Regions from separate parts of the Polaromonas sp. P3_B1 genome, predicted to be linked through region 1. Evidence: riboswitches for the same ligand, from Rfam matches in the RefSeq annotation. Region 1 holds a riboswitch; the other holds the start of a gene.
The links. A riboswitch is a leader RNA that binds a small molecule or an ion and turns the genes downstream of it on or off. The one in region 1 is predicted to bind S-adenosylhomocysteine.
Positions count from the first base shown of each region.

Region 2: it holds a riboswitch for S-adenosylhomocysteine, as region 1 does, so the genes downstream of both, ahcY (adenosylhomocysteinase) here and metH (methionine synthase) in region 1, are expected to answer to the same signal.

Region 1 covers NZ_JBFUGK010000003.1:90,971-98,081, forward strand. The annotation lists gene AC1DXS_RS02905 (glycine zipper 2TM domain-containing protein) at 1-590, opposite strand, end outside; gene metH (methionine synthase) at 775-3,528, opposite strand; S-adenosyl-L-homocysteine riboswitch at 3,544-3,639, opposite strand; gene AC1DXS_RS02915 (Bug family tripartite tricarboxylate transporter substrate binding protein) at 3,711-4,688, opposite strand; gene AC1DXS_RS02920 (homocysteine S-methyltransferase family protein) at 4,881-5,927, opposite strand; gene AC1DXS_RS02925 (rhodanese-like domain-containing protein) at 6,089-6,481, shown strand; gene recQ (DNA helicase RecQ) at 6,542-7,111, shown strand, end outside.
Region 2 covers NZ_JBFUGK010000032.1:46,264-53,374, forward strand. The annotation lists gene AC1DXS_RS17900 (TetR/AcrR family transcriptional regulator) at 200-775, opposite strand; gene AC1DXS_RS17905 (MFS transporter) at 879-2,114, shown strand; gene AC1DXS_RS17910 (HAD-IIB family hydrolase) at 2,247-3,041, opposite strand; S-adenosyl-L-homocysteine riboswitch at 3,119-3,191, shown strand; gene ahcY (adenosylhomocysteinase) at 3,295-4,725, shown strand; gene AC1DXS_RS17920 (TlyA family RNA methyltransferase) at 4,916-5,929, shown strand; gene metF (methylenetetrahydrofolate reductase [NAD(P)H]) at 5,938-6,768, shown strand; gene AC1DXS_RS17930 (septal ring lytic transglycosylase RlpA family protein) at 6,781-7,111, shown strand, end outside.

The DNA of each region.
Region 1 (7,111 bases):
TCGATCGCGTTACCGGCAAAACCGCCGCCGACTGCGCCCAGGATGGTGGCCGCGGTGCGGCCGCCGCCATGGCCGATCTGGTTGCCGAGTACGGCACCCAGCACGCCACCGGCAACAGCGCCGGCGCCGACACCGGCAGGTTTGGTGGAGCGCTCCACCGGGGTAACCGATTCAACGGCGCCGCACACATGGCAGACGGCTACAACCGGAACCGGTGCAGGCGCAGGGCCGGGAGCGGGGGAAATACCGGCGTAGCTGGGCGCGGGTGCCGGCTTGGGCGTGGGCTTGGCCACCTTCTTGGCGGGAACGGGAGCGGGTTTGGCGGGGGCCGCGGCCGGTTTCTCGGCCAGGTCGTCCGCGGCGCTGGCGCTGCTGCTGGCCGCGGCCAGGGGCGCGGCCGCTTGCGGCGCTGCCTGCGGGGTGGCCAGCGCCACCGGCGGCGTGGCGCTGACCGGGTTGCGCATCTGGTAAATCATGGTGCCGCCCATGGCCAGGACGGCGACGCCCAGAATGCCGACGGCGGCCCACAAGGGCTTGCTGGCCGAGGAGGCCTGCTGGCCGGGCTGGAGGTTTTCAGTGGATGTGTTCATGGCAATTCCCTCAAGTGAGATCAGATCGCTTGTTCAACGTTTCCCATGCCGTGAAAGTAAACACGCTTTGGCAAGCGGCTGTGTATTTATGTAAACGCCGCTTATTCTGCGGCAAAGTCGCCGTAAACGCGAATGGCCGCGGCCATCCTGGAAGTTGTTGTTCCAGGAGGGTTTTTGAGCAGCTCTAGAGATTGGGCGCCAGCAGGCGCTGCAACTCGTCCGCCTTGAGGCCGCGCCGCTGCGCCAGGTCCTGCAGCTGGTCGTCGCCTATCTTGCCGACGTTGAAATAAGTGCTTTGCGGGTGGCTCAGGTAAAAGCCGCTGACGCTGGCCGCCGGGGTCATGGCCAGGCTTTCGGTCAGGGCCATTCCGATCTCGGCGGCCTTGAGCAGCTCGAACATCTCCTTCTTGACACTGTGGTCCGGGCAGGCCGGGTAGCCGGGGGCCGGGCGTATGCCCTGGTATTTTTCGGCGATCAGCGCCTCGCTGTCCAGCGACTCGGCGGGTACGTAGCCCCACAGGTCCTTGCGCACGCGCTGGTGCAGGCTTTCGGCAAAAGCCTCGGCCAGGCGGTCGGCCAGCGCCTTGAGCATGATGGACGAGTAGTCGTCGTGGTCGTCGAGGAAATACTTTTCCTTCTTCTCGGCGCCTATGCCGGCGGTCACGGCAAAGAGGCCGATGTAGTCGGGAACGCCCTTGGGCGCGACAAAATCGGCCAGGCAGCGGCTGGGCCGCATCACGCCGTCGATGGCGGTTTTTTCAGTCTGCTGGCGCAGGCCGTACCAGGTCATGGCGACTTCGCTGCGCGTCTCGTCGGTGTAGATCTCGATGTCGTCGCCCACGCTGTTGGCGGGGTAGAGCGCCATCACACCGTTGGCCGTAAGCCAGCGGCCCTCGATGAGGCGCTTGAGCATGCGCTGCGCGTCGCCGTACACGCGCACGGCCTCGGTGCCCACTACCTCGTCCTTGAGGATGGCCGGGAAGGGGCCGGCCAGGTCCCAGGTCTGGAAGAAAGGGCCCCAGTCGATGTAGTGCGCGAGCTCGGCCAGGTCGAAGTTCTTGAATACGCGCCGGCCTGTGAACTTGGGCACCGGCGGCGTGTAGCCGGCCCAGTCCAGTGGGGTGGCGTTGGCACGCGCCTTGGCCAGCGGCCACATCGGCACCTGCTTTTTGTTGGCGTGCTGGGTGCGCACCTTGTCGTAGTCGGCGTAGAGCTCGTCGATGTATTTGGCCGCCTGCTCGGACAGCAGGCTTTGCGCCACGCTGACGCTGCGGGAGGCGTCGGGCACATACACCACCGGTCCTTCGTAGTGCGGCGAGATCTTGACAGCCGTGTGCACCCGGCTGGTGGTGGCGCCGCCTATGAGCAGCGGGATCTTCTTGATGCGGAAATGCTCGTCTTTCTGCATCTCGGCGGCCACGTACTGCATTTCTTCCAGGCTGGGCGTGATCAGGCCGGACAGCCCGACGATGTCGGCGCCCTCGACCTTGGCGCGCGCCAGGATTTCGTGGCAAGGCACCATCACGCCCATGTTGACGACTTCGAAGTTGTTGCACTGCAGGACCACGGTGACGATGTTCTTGCCGATGTCGTGCACGTCGCCCTTGACGGTGGCGATGATGATCTTGCCCTTGGTCTTGACGTCGCCGCCGGCGGCTTCCAGCTGCAGCTTTTCAGCCTCGATGTAGGGCAGCAGGTGCGCCACGGCCTGCTTCATCACGCGGGCGCTCTTGACCACCTGGGGCAGGAACATCTTGCCCTGGCCGAACAGGTCGCCGACCACGTTCATGCCGTCCATCAGCGGGCCTTCGATGACGTGCAGCGGCCGGCCGCCTTCCGCGAGGATTTCGCGGTACATCTCCTCGGTGTCTTCGGTGATGAACTCGTTCATGCCGTGGACCAGCGCATGCGACAGGCGCTGACGCACCGGCAGGGCGCGCCATTCGTTTTTCTTGCTGTCGTCCTTGGCGCCGCTTTTCGCGGTTTCGGCGACTTCGATCAAGCGTTCGCTGGGCGTGAGTTCGGGCTCGCCCGGCTTGTAGACCGGCGTGCGGTTGAGCACCACGTCCTCAACGCGCTCGCGCAGCACCGGGTCCAGGTCGTCATACACGCCGACCATGCCGGCGTTGACGATGCCCATGTCCATGCCGGCCTGGATCGCGTGGTAGAGGAACACGGTGTGGATGGCTTCGCGCACCGGGTCGTTGCCGCGGAAGCTGAAGGACACGTTGGACACGCCGCCCGAGACCTTGGCGCCGGGCAGGTTCTGCTTGATCCAGCGCGTGGCGTTGATGAAGTCGACCGCGTAGTTGTTGTGCTCCTCGATGCCGGTGGCGATCGCGAAGATGTTGGGGTCGAAAATGATGTCTTCGGGCGGGAAGTCGAGCTCGTCGACCAGCACGCGGTAGGCGCGCTCGCAGATCTCGATCTTGCGCTCGTAGGTGTCGGCCTGGCCTGTTTCGTCGAAGGCCATCACCACGGCCGCCGCGCCGTAGCGCTTGAGCAGCTTGGCCTGGTGCTTGAAGGGTTCCAGCCCTTCTTTCATCGAGATCGAGTTGACGATGCCCTTGCCCTGGATGCAGCGCAGGCCGGCTTCGATGACGCTCCACTTGGAGCTGTCGATCATGATGGGCACACGGGCGATGTCGGGTTCGCTGGCGATCAGATTCAGGAAGCGCACCATGGCGGCCTGGCTGTCCAGCATGGCCTCGTCCATGTTGATGTCGATGATCTGCGCGCCGTTTTCCACCTGCTGGCGGGCGACGGCCAGGGCCTGCTCGTATTCGCCGTTCAGAATCATCCGGGCGAAGGCCTTGGAGCCGGTGACGTTGGTACGCTCGCCGATGTTGACGAACAGGGTGCCCGCGCCTATGTCGACCGGCTCCAGGCCGGACAGCTTCATGGGGGGAACAGGGACGGAATTTTCGGTTTCGGACACGGACTCACCTTAAGGCCAAGGTGAGCGTCGTTGCCGCGGGCAGCGCCGGAAGGGCAGCCCGTAACCCAAGCCTGACGGACGCTGGGGTCCGCTGCAACGCTCCTTGGGTTGCCGCTATTTTAAGGGCTCAAGTCCCATTGCGCCATTTCCCGGCACGAATGTCCGGGAAATGGCGTGCCTGCTCAATCCAGCTTGATCTTGGCAACCTTGATCAGGCGGCCGTAATCGGCATGCTCTTTCATGACCATATAAGCAAAGTCCGCCGAGGTCATGGGGCTGGGCGTAGCGCTCATGCGCGCAAACTTTTCGGCCGTGTCAGGCGTGTTGAGCGCGGCGGCAAAAGCCTTTTGCAGCTGGTCCGTCGTGGCCTTGGGCAGGTTGGCCGGACCGAAGATGCCGAACCAGGTGCTGATGTGGAAACCCGGCACCACGTCGTTGATGGTGGGGATCTCTGTGAAGCTGCTGGAGCGGTTGATGGTGGTCACACCGAAGGCCACCAGCTTGCCCGACTTGATGTTGGCGCTGGCCGAGGCCAGGTTGTCGAACATCAGGTCGGCCTGGCCGGACAGCAGGCCGGCCTGCGCCTGGGCCGAGCCGCTGGAAGGCAGGTGCACGATGCTGATCTTGGCCAGGCTCTTGAACAGTTCGCCGGCGAGGTGGCCGGCGCTGCCGTTGCCGCCGGAGGCGTAGTTCAGCCGGCCGGGGTTCTTGCGCGCGTAGGCGATCAGGTCCTTGGTGTCCTTGATGTTCAGGCGTTTGGCCGTTTCGGCGTTCATGACCAGCACATTGGGCACACGGGCCACCAGCGTGATGGGCGTGAAGTCCTTGAGCGCGTCATAAGGCATGTTGGGATACAGCCAGGGGTTGATGGCATGGGTGGCCACCGCGCCCATCACCAGGGTATTGCCGTCGGCCGGCGCCTTGGCAACCAGCGCGGCGCCCACATTGCCGCCCGAGCCGGGCCGGTTGTCGACCAGCACTTCGGTCTTGAGCAGGGGGCGCAGCTTCTCGGCCAGGATGTGCGCGGCATTGTCCAGCGGGCCGCCGGCCGGATAGGGAACGACGATGGTGACCGGCTTTTGCGGTGCCAGTTGCGCCTGGGCCGACAGGGTTGCGGCGGCCACGGCGAATGCCGCGGCGATCTTGATGAATGAACGCACGTTCAAGGTTTCCTTTGTAATGTTGCGTGTGTCCGGCCGCAGGCGGCTGCAGGGCGCAGCGCCGGATAAAGAAAAAAGCCGGCCTGACAAACGGGTCCCGACTATAGCCGCTAAACATGACGCGCTGAGGGGTGCACAGCCCTCGGCGTCAGGAGAGGGTCAGAAGACGAGATGAACGGCCGGGTTGGCAGCTCAGGCGGCTTCTTTGTAAAACGCGCCGCCCTGCCGCGAGCGCGCCGCCACCGGGGCCACGGCATGCGCAATCGCCCCTATGTGGTCCGGCGTGGTGCCGCAGCAGCCGCCCACGATGTTGACCAGGCCTTCGTCGGCGAATTCGCGCAGCAGGCGCGAGGTAACGTCGGGCGTCTCGTCAAAGCCTGTGTCGCTCATGGGGTTGGGCAGGCCGGCATTGGGGTAGCAGCTGATAAAGGTGTCGCCGGCCACGCGGGCCAGCTCCTGGATGTAGGGGCGCATCAGGGTCGCGCCCAGCGCGCAGTTGAGGCCTATGGCCAGCGGCGCGGCATGGCGCACGCTGTGCCAGAAGGCGGTGACGGTCTGCCCGCTCAGGATGCGGCCCGAAGCGTCGGTCACCGTGCCGCTGATGATCAGGGGCAGGCGCTCGCCGGAGTTGTCGAAGTACTCGTCGATGGCGAACAGCGCCGCCTTGGCGTTGAGCGTGTCGAAGATGGTCTCGACCAGCAGCACGTCGCTGCCGCCCTTGACCAGGGCCTCGGTTTGTTCGTAGTAGGCCTTGCGCAGCTCCTCAAAGCTGGTGTTGCGCGCGCCGGGGTCGTTCACGTCGGGGCTGATGCTGGCCGTCTTGGGCGTGGGGCCCAGAGCGCCGACGACGAAGCGCGGCTTGTCGGGCGTGGAGAACTTGTCGCAGGCGGCGCGCGCGATGCGGGCCGACTCGTAATTCATCTCGACGGCCAGCTCGGCCATGTCGTAGTCGGCCTGGGCCACCGTGGTCGCGCCGAAGGTGTTGGTTTCAATCATGTCCGCGCCAGCGGCCAGGTAGCCCTCGTGGATGTCCTGGATCACGTCGGGGCGCGTGAGGCTCAGCAATTCGTTGTTGCCCTTGACGTCCTTGTGGAAGTCCTTGAAGCGCTCGCCGCGGTACTGGGCCTCATTGAGCTTGAAGCGCTGGATCATGGTGCCCATAGCGCCGTCAAGGATGGCGATGCGTTGCTCCAGGATGGCCGGCAGTTGTTGGCCGCGGGTGTAGGTGATTGGCTTCATGCCCCAATTTTAAGGTCCGGCGGTTTTTTCGGCAGGCTCCGGGGCGGCCACGCCGGGTTTACACCGGACCGCCCACAAAAAACGCACGCGCACAGAGAGGAAGGCAAGGCGCCGTATGTTGCGAAGACACCATCGGCCACAATAGGGGTATTCGACCGATCATGAAAAACTTTCAACCCAAAGAAGCCTGGTCCTGGCTGCAGTCGCATCCCGACGCGCTGTTTGTGGACGTGCGCATGGAAATCGAGTCGCTGTACGTCGGCCGCCCGCCGGGCGTGGTCAACGTGCCCTGGTATGAGTACCCCGACCTGCAGCCCGACCCCCAAAATTTCGCCGAAGCCGTGGCGCGCGAAGCCAGCGGCAAGGCGCAGCCGGTGCTGCTGATCTGCCGATCGGGCAAACGCACGCTGGACGCCGGCAAGGCGCTGGAAGCGGCCGGCTTCACCGACGTACAGCATGTGGTGCACGGTTTCGAAGGCGAGCTCGACGAGCAGTTCCAGCGCTCCACGCTTTCGGGCTGGCGCTTTGACGGCCTGCCCTGGGAGCAGATGTAGGCCCCGCTTTTCCGGCTTACCCGGCCTTCGCGCAACCCGTTTTCATCTCCCATTCCGACCTTGTCCTCACTCCCCGTCTCTTCCCCTCCGCCTCCCACCCCGCTGCACGTGCTGGCCGAGGTCTTCGGCTACGACAGTTTTCGGGGGCCGCAGCAGGCCATCGTGGACCACGTGGTGCGCGGCGGCGACGCGCTGGTGCTGATGCCCACGGGCGGCGGCAAGTCGCTGTGCTACCAGATCCCGGCCATCGTGCGGCAGCAGGCCGGCCACGGCGTGACGGTAGTGATCTCGCCGCTGATCGCGCTGATGCATGACCAGGTCGGCGCGTTGCACGAAGCCGGCGTGTCGGCGGCTTTCCTGAACTCCACGCAAAGCTTTGACGAAAGCAGCCAGCTTGAAAAGCAGTTGCTGCGCAACGAGCTGACGCTGCTCTACGCCGCGCCCGAGCGCATCAACACGCCGCGCATGAAGGGCCTGCTGGCCTCGCTGCACGAGCGCGGGCTGCTGAGCCTGTTCGCCATTGACGAAGCGCACTGCGTGAGCCAATGGGGCCACGACTTCCGGCCCGAGTACCGCTCGCTGAGCCTGCTGCACGAGACCTTTCCCGACGTGCCGCGCATGGCGCTGACG
Region 2 (7,111 bases), on a different contig from region 1:
CGGGCTGAGCCTGTCGAGCCCGCTTGTGATGTCTTAATAGCCCTTCGACAAGCTCAGGGCGAACGGGGGGTGATTGAGGCTTTGTCGATAAAGCCGGCCCTTGAAAACACAACCGTTCGGGCTGAGCTTGTCGAAGCCTGTGGGACATGGGAAATGTCCTTCAACAGGCTCAGGACGAACGGGTATCGGTTCTTCGGCTTTACCGATCAACGGGTTTTGCCAGCACAAACAGCTCGTCGGCGAGCTGGCTCGCCAAGGCCGGCTCCACGCCCGAGCCAAAAATCAGCCGGTAAACAATGGGGGCCATCATGTGGTCCAGCACCTGCTGCACCGTGGGTGTGGCGTCGCCGCGCGCCTGGGCGCGGTTGACAAGCACGGTGGCCTCGGCGCGGCGGTTTTTCAGGCAGTTGGTATCTTCCGGGCCGGCCAGCGCGGCGGCCGCCTTCAGCATCGAGGTGCAGCCGGGCTTGTTGAGGTGGGTGATCAATTCCCGGGCCCAGGCCGTGAGTTCGGTTTTCAGGTCGCCGGTCTCGGGCAGAGGGCGGTTTGGGTCCAGCCGCTGCGTTGCGGTATCGCCGAGCAGGCCGTTCACATCGCCCCAGCGCCGGTAAATGCTGGAGGCGCTGACGCCGGCGCGCTCGGCCACGGCCGGCACGGTGACCTTGTCGCGGCCTTCCTGGGCAATCAGTTCTTCGAGCGCCTTGCGCACCACGGCCTGCACCTGGGCGCTGCGGCCGCCTGGGCGCTTGGCCTGGGTGGGAAGAGGGGTGTTCATGGCACGATTCTAGCTTAAAGCAATGATGTTTGCGTTAACTTAAACGACGGCGTAGAATTCACAAACGCAAATAAATTTGCTTTAAGAAAGTCGAGCGTTTCCCATGACCGCACCTGCCGCCCCCTCTTTGCATGCCTCTTCCGGTGCCACCGCGCCGCGGTGGCAACTGCCGCCTGCGGCTGCTTTCCCGCTGCTGGCTGTCCTGCTGTTCGCCTTCTTCGTGGCGGGCAGCGCGCCTTCGCCCCTGTTTGTCGTGTTCCAGCAGCAGTGGGGTTTTTCGCCGGCGCTGCTGACGGTGGCGTTTGCGATCTACGCGATTGCGCTGCTGGCCTCGCTGCTGGTGGCGGGTTCGCTCTCTGACCATATTGGCCGGCGGCCCGTGGTGTTTGCGGCTTTGCTGCTGCAGGCCGGCGCGATGTTGACCTTTTTACTGGCCGAGGGCATAGGCGGCATCATCGCGGCGCGCATTGTGCAGGGCATCGCCACCGGCATGGTCGGCGGCGCGCTGACGGCGGCGGTGGTGGAAGCCGCCCCGGCCGCGCAGAAACGCCTGGGCGCGATGATAGGCAGCGTTTCGCCGCTGGCGGGGCTGGCCGTGGGCGCGGTGCTCACCGGTATCGCCGTCAAGTTCGCCTTGCATCCGGTGCCGCTGGTGTTCGGTGTGCTGGCCGCCATCTGCGTCGTGGGTGCGGTGGCCACGCTGTTCCTGCCCGAAAGCGTCACGCCGCGCCCCGGCGCACTGGCTTCACTGGTGCCGCGCGTCTCGGTGCCGGTGCAGGCGCGCTCTGAATTTGTGCGCGGCGTGCCGACGATGCTGGCGGTGTGGTCGCTCGCGGGCCTGTACCTGTCGCTGGTGCCTTCTGTGCTGCAGCAAATCTTCGGCATCCACGACGGCATCGTCAACGGCCTGGCGATTGCCACCTTTTTCGGCCTGGGCGCGGTGTCGCCAACCTTGCTGAAAAAACTGTCGCCGGTGCGCATGAGCGCCGTCGGGATGAGCTTGCTCGCCGTGGGCGCGGGCCTGGTGGCTATGTCGCTGGCAACCCGTTCCGTGGCGCTGTTTTTTGCGGGAACGGCGCTGGCCGGTTTCGGTGGCGGCTCGGCCTTCTCCGCGCAGGTGCAGACGCTGGCACCGATAGCACAGCCACACCAGCGGGCCGAGTTGTTTTCTGCGCTGTATGCCGTCAGCTACCTGGCCTTCAGCGTGCCGGCCATGCTGGCCGGCCGGTTGATCGCGCCGCTGGGCTTGCCGGCCACGGTGGAGGGTTATGCCACGCTGGTGCTGGCGGTGGCCGCGTTGGGTGCCTGGCTGCGGTGGGGCTCTGTGCGGCGCGGATAGGTGCTCACCCCTTCCGACGCTCACTTCGTGTAGCGTCCCCTCCCCTTGCAGGGGACGAAGCCTGCGGCCCTGCAAAGCAGGTTCCGCGGCTTCTGCTTGATGAACCCAGCCTATCCGCGGGAATGGGCCGGGTTAATCCAGCAGCGCGCGGACGAGTTCGGTAAACCCCGCGCCGCGCTCGCCGCGCGTCACATAACGCGGCAGGTGCGCCAGCTGCGGCACAAAACGCGCGATGTTGGCTACACCCACGCTGTTGGCAAAAGCCTTGAACATCAGCTGGTCGTTGGTGGAATCGCCCACGTACACCCATTGCGCGATCTCGGCATCAAGGTCCCGCTGCCAGAGCTCGCGAACAATCCAGCGCGCGCCTTCCAGCTTGTTGTGCTCGCCGTACCAGCCATTGATGTGAATGCTGCTCACGGTGGCATGCATGCCTTCGCTTTTCATGAGCGCCACGACGGCGGCGATCTGCTCATCCGTGAGCCGGGTGAACTCGCTGTGGTCAATGGCGATGTCGGTTTCACGGCCCGGCGAGTCGGTGGCGCGGGTCACGCCCGGCAGCTCGCGCTCAATGCGTGCCAGCACGGCCTGCATGCGAGCGAAGTTGCCGCTGCGCGTCGCCGCATCTTGCTGGTAGATCTTGGACAGCGGTCGTGGCGCGGCGCCTGTGGCATCCGGCAGCAGCGCCACGGCGCCGTTTTCCGCCACGATGGCATCGACGGGCCAGCGCGCCGCGAAAGGCTCACTCCAGCCCACGGGGCGGCCGGTAATCGCCACCACCTTGAGCCCGGCGGCCTTCAAGGCACTCAAAGCCTGAAGCGCATCGGCGGTGATTTCCCCCTCGGTGGTCAGTGTGTCGTCGATGTCGGTAAAGAGGCCGGTGACGGCCCGGCGTTGCGCGGCGGGCCAAAGGGGGAGTTCTTGCATGGTGAAATTTTCGCATGGTGGCCCTGGGCTTCTGTGATGGGGCTGGGCAAGCGCGGACAGCTTGGATACAATGGCTGCTTCCTGAGGAGCGTTGCAAGCCACACCACGTGGACCAGGCTCAGGACTTCATTGCAACCACGCTCACCCGCATGCGCTGTCTCTCAAGCCGGGTGAATGACTGAATTCCCCCTCCCTTGAATGCCGCATGCCCGTGGCGATTTTGCCCAGTTACGTTTGATTTTTGGAGAACCGTATGAGCGCCGTCTTGAAGCCTTCCACCGACCACATCATTGCCGACATTTCGCTTGCCGCCTGGGGCCGCAAGGAACTGAACATCGCCCAGACCGAGATGCCCGGCCTGATGGCCATCCGCGAAGAGTTCGCGAAGGCGCAGCCGCTGAAGGGCGCGCGCATCACCGGCTCGCTGCACATGACCATCCAGACCGGCGTGCTGATCGAGACCCTGCAGGCCCTGGGCGCCGACGTGCGCTGGGCTTCGTGCAACATCTTCTCCACGCAGGACCACGCCGCCGCCGCGATCGCCGCCGCCGGCACGCCGGTGTTCGCCATCAAGGGCGAAACCCTGGCCGACTACTGGGACTACACCCACCGCATCTTTGAATTCAAGGGCGCCAAGGGTACGCCTGAAGAAGGCCCCAACATGATCCTGGACGACGGCGGCGACGCGACGCTGCTGATGCACCTGGGCACCAAGGCCGAGAAAGACGCCAGCCTGATCTCCAAGCCCACCAGCGAAGAAGAAACCTGCCTGTTCAATTCGATCAAGGCCAAGCTCGCTCAAGACCCGACCTGGTACAGCCGCCGCCTGAAGAACATCATCGGCGTGACCGAAGAAACCACCACCGGCGTGCTGCGCCTCAATGAAATGTCGGCCAAGGGCACGCTGGCCCTGCGCGCCATCAACGTCAACGATTCCGTCACCAAGTCCAAGTTCGACAACCTGTACGGCTGCCGCGAATCGCTGGTCGACGCGATCAAGCGCGCCACCGACGTGATGGTCGCCGGCAAGGTTGCCGTGGTCGCCGGCTACGGCGACGTGGGCAAGGGCTCGGCCCAGGCCCTGCGCGCACTGAGCGCACAAGTGTGGGTGACCGAGATCGACCCGATCAACGCCCTGCAGGCCGCGATGGAAGGCTACAAGGTCGTGACCATGGAATACGCCGCCGACAAGGCCGACATCTTTGTGTCCGCCACCGGCAACAAGAACGTCATCACCTACGCACACATGGCCGCGATGAAAGACCAGGCCATCGTCTGCAACATCGGCCACTTCGACAACGAAATCGACGTCGCCGCGCTCGAAAAATGCACCTGGGAAGAGATCAAGCCGCAAGTCGACCACGTGATCTTCCCGGACGGCAAGCGCATCATCCTGCTGGCCAAGGGCCGCCTTGTGAACCTCGGCTGCGGTACCGGCCACCCGAGCTTTGTGATGTCGTCCAGCTTCGCCAACCAGACCATCGCCCAGATCGAGCTCTTCACCAAGAAAGAGGCTTACGAAGTCGGCAAGGTCTATGTGCTGCCCAAGCACCTCGACGAAAAGGTCGCGCGCCTGCATCTCAAGAAGGTCGGTGCGGTGCTGACCGAGCTGAGCGATGAGCAGGCTGCGTACATCGGTGTCAGCAAAGCCGGCCCGTACAAAGCCAATACCTACCGCTATTAATTGGTAGTGGCGGTATTCCTCCCTCTCCCCCTGGGAGAGGGCAGGGGTGAGGGCTGGCGGCGCCTGTTTGCCCTCGTGGGTTTTTGGGGCCGCTGGCCCTCACCCCAACCCTCTCCCAAAGGGAGAGGGAGCAAGACACTAGGACTCCGCCTGGATGGTTTCAGGCGAGAGGTCCATTCCACGGAGCACCATGCGCGCTGACCTCTTCCTCGTCGACCACGGCCATGCCGCCACCCGCTCCCAGGCCCAGCGCCTGATTGCCTCGGGCGTGCAATGGCGCGCGGAGGCGGACGCGCCCTGGAAGAAGGTCGCCAAGAACGGCGACGAGATTCCGGAAGGCGCGGAGCTGCAGCTGCTGGACACCACCGAAGCCAAGTACATCTCGCGCGGCGGGCTCAAGCTGGAAGGCGCGCTCAAGGCCACGGGCCTGTCCGTGACCGGCTTGCGTTGCCTGGACATCGGCCAGTCCACCGGCGGTTTTACCGATTGCCTGCTGCAGCACGGCGCCGCGCAAGTGGTGGGCGTGGACGTGGGCCACGGCCAGCTGCACGCCAGCCTGCGGGGCGACCCGCGTGTGGTCTGCATCGAAGGCCTCAATGCGCGTTCCATGACGGCCGCCGACCTGGTGGCCGGCCATGCGGGCGACAGCGGCGACATGGACTTTGGTGATGACTTCGATGATGAAGATGAGGGCGAAGAAGATCCGGCCATTGAAGCGAACTTCGACTTCCTGACTGGTGACCTGTCTTTTATCTCGCTCACGCTGGTGCTGCCCGCGGTGGTGCGCCTGCTCAAGCCCGGCGGCGACCTGCTGATGCTGGTCAAGCCGCAGTTCGAGCTGCAGCCCGGCCAGATTGGCAAAGGCGGCATCGTGCGCGACCCGGCGCACTTCGCGTTTGTGGAAAAGCGCTTGCGTGATGCCTGCGCGGCCCTGGGGCTGGAGGTCAAGGCCTGGCTGGACTCGCCGATTGAAGGCGGCGACGGCAACCGCGAATTTTTTATCCAGGCCGTCAAGGGTGATGACGTGGCCGGCGAAGACCAGCCGCTGCCGGCCGCGCCGCAGCGCAAGGTCGCCAAGCGCGTGCCGCGCGCCGAGCTGCGGGCCTCCCGCGCGCCGCACGAAGACTCCGAACTCGCGCATGCCGGCCAGCCCGGGCCGGCGCGCGGCAAGCGGCGTGACAAAAAAACCGATAACGACGAGTGAGATTCGAGATGAACCTGCCCCTGAGCTTTGAATTCTTCCCCCCCAAGACGCCCGAAGGCGCGGCCAAGCTGCGTGTGGCGCGCCAGGCGCTGTACGCGCACAAGCCCGAGTTCTGCTCGGTCACCTTCGGCGCGGGTGGTTCCACGCAAGAAGGCACCTTCGGCACCGTGAAGGAAATCCTGGATGAAGGCGTGGCCGCGGCCTGCCATTTCTCCTGCGTGGGCGCGACCAAGGCCACGGTGCGCAAACAGCTGGCCGAGCTGCGGGCCATGGGCGTCAAACGCCTGGTGGCGCTGCGCGGCGACCTGCCCAGCGGCTACGGCGCCGGCGGCGAGTTCCATTACGCGAGCGACCTGGTGGCCTTTATCCGCGAGGAAACCGGCGACGCCTTCCACATCGAGGTGGCGGCCTACCCCGAAGTCCACCCCCAGGCCCGGTCGGCTGACGCCGACCTGCAGGCCTTTGTCAAAAAGGTCAAGGCTGGCGCCGACTCGGCCATCACGCAGTATTTTTTCAACGCCGATGCCTATTTCCGTTTCGTCGACGATGCGCAGGCCCTGGGCGTGGACCTGCCCATCGTGCCGGGCATCATGCCCATCATCAGCTCCACGCAGTTGATGCGCTTTTCCGACGCCTGCGGCGCCGAGATTCCGCGCTGGATACGCCTGCGCCTGCAGGGCTTTGGCGACGACACCGCCTCCATCAAGAGTTTCGGCCTGGACGTGATCACCGGCCTGTGCGAGCAGCTGTACGCCGCGGGCGTGCCCGGCGTCCATTTCTACACGATGAACCAGGCCGCGGCGACGACTGAAATCATCGGGCGGCTGCAGCGGGCCTGAGCCCGGCCACCCATGCGCGAGGGTGTGGTCCATGGTCTTCGTGCCACCGGTGCGGCGGCTTTCATCGCTTTGGTCGCCTTGCTGGCGGCTTGCACGACGGCGCCGACCACATCGCCGGCGCCGCGCCCGGTCTCGCCCCGGCCCGCTCCTGCGCCCCAGCATGACGCGCCCGGCCAGGCCGTTGATGAAGTGCCGGCACCCGTATCCCTGACCGAGCGGCCCCGCCCCGAACTGCTGGGCGGTGAAGTGCCGCGCGAGTTCCAGCGCGGCACCGCCTCCTGGTACGGCCCGCGCTTTAACGGCAGGCGCACTGCGAGCGGCGAGCGTTTTGACATGCGCGAGT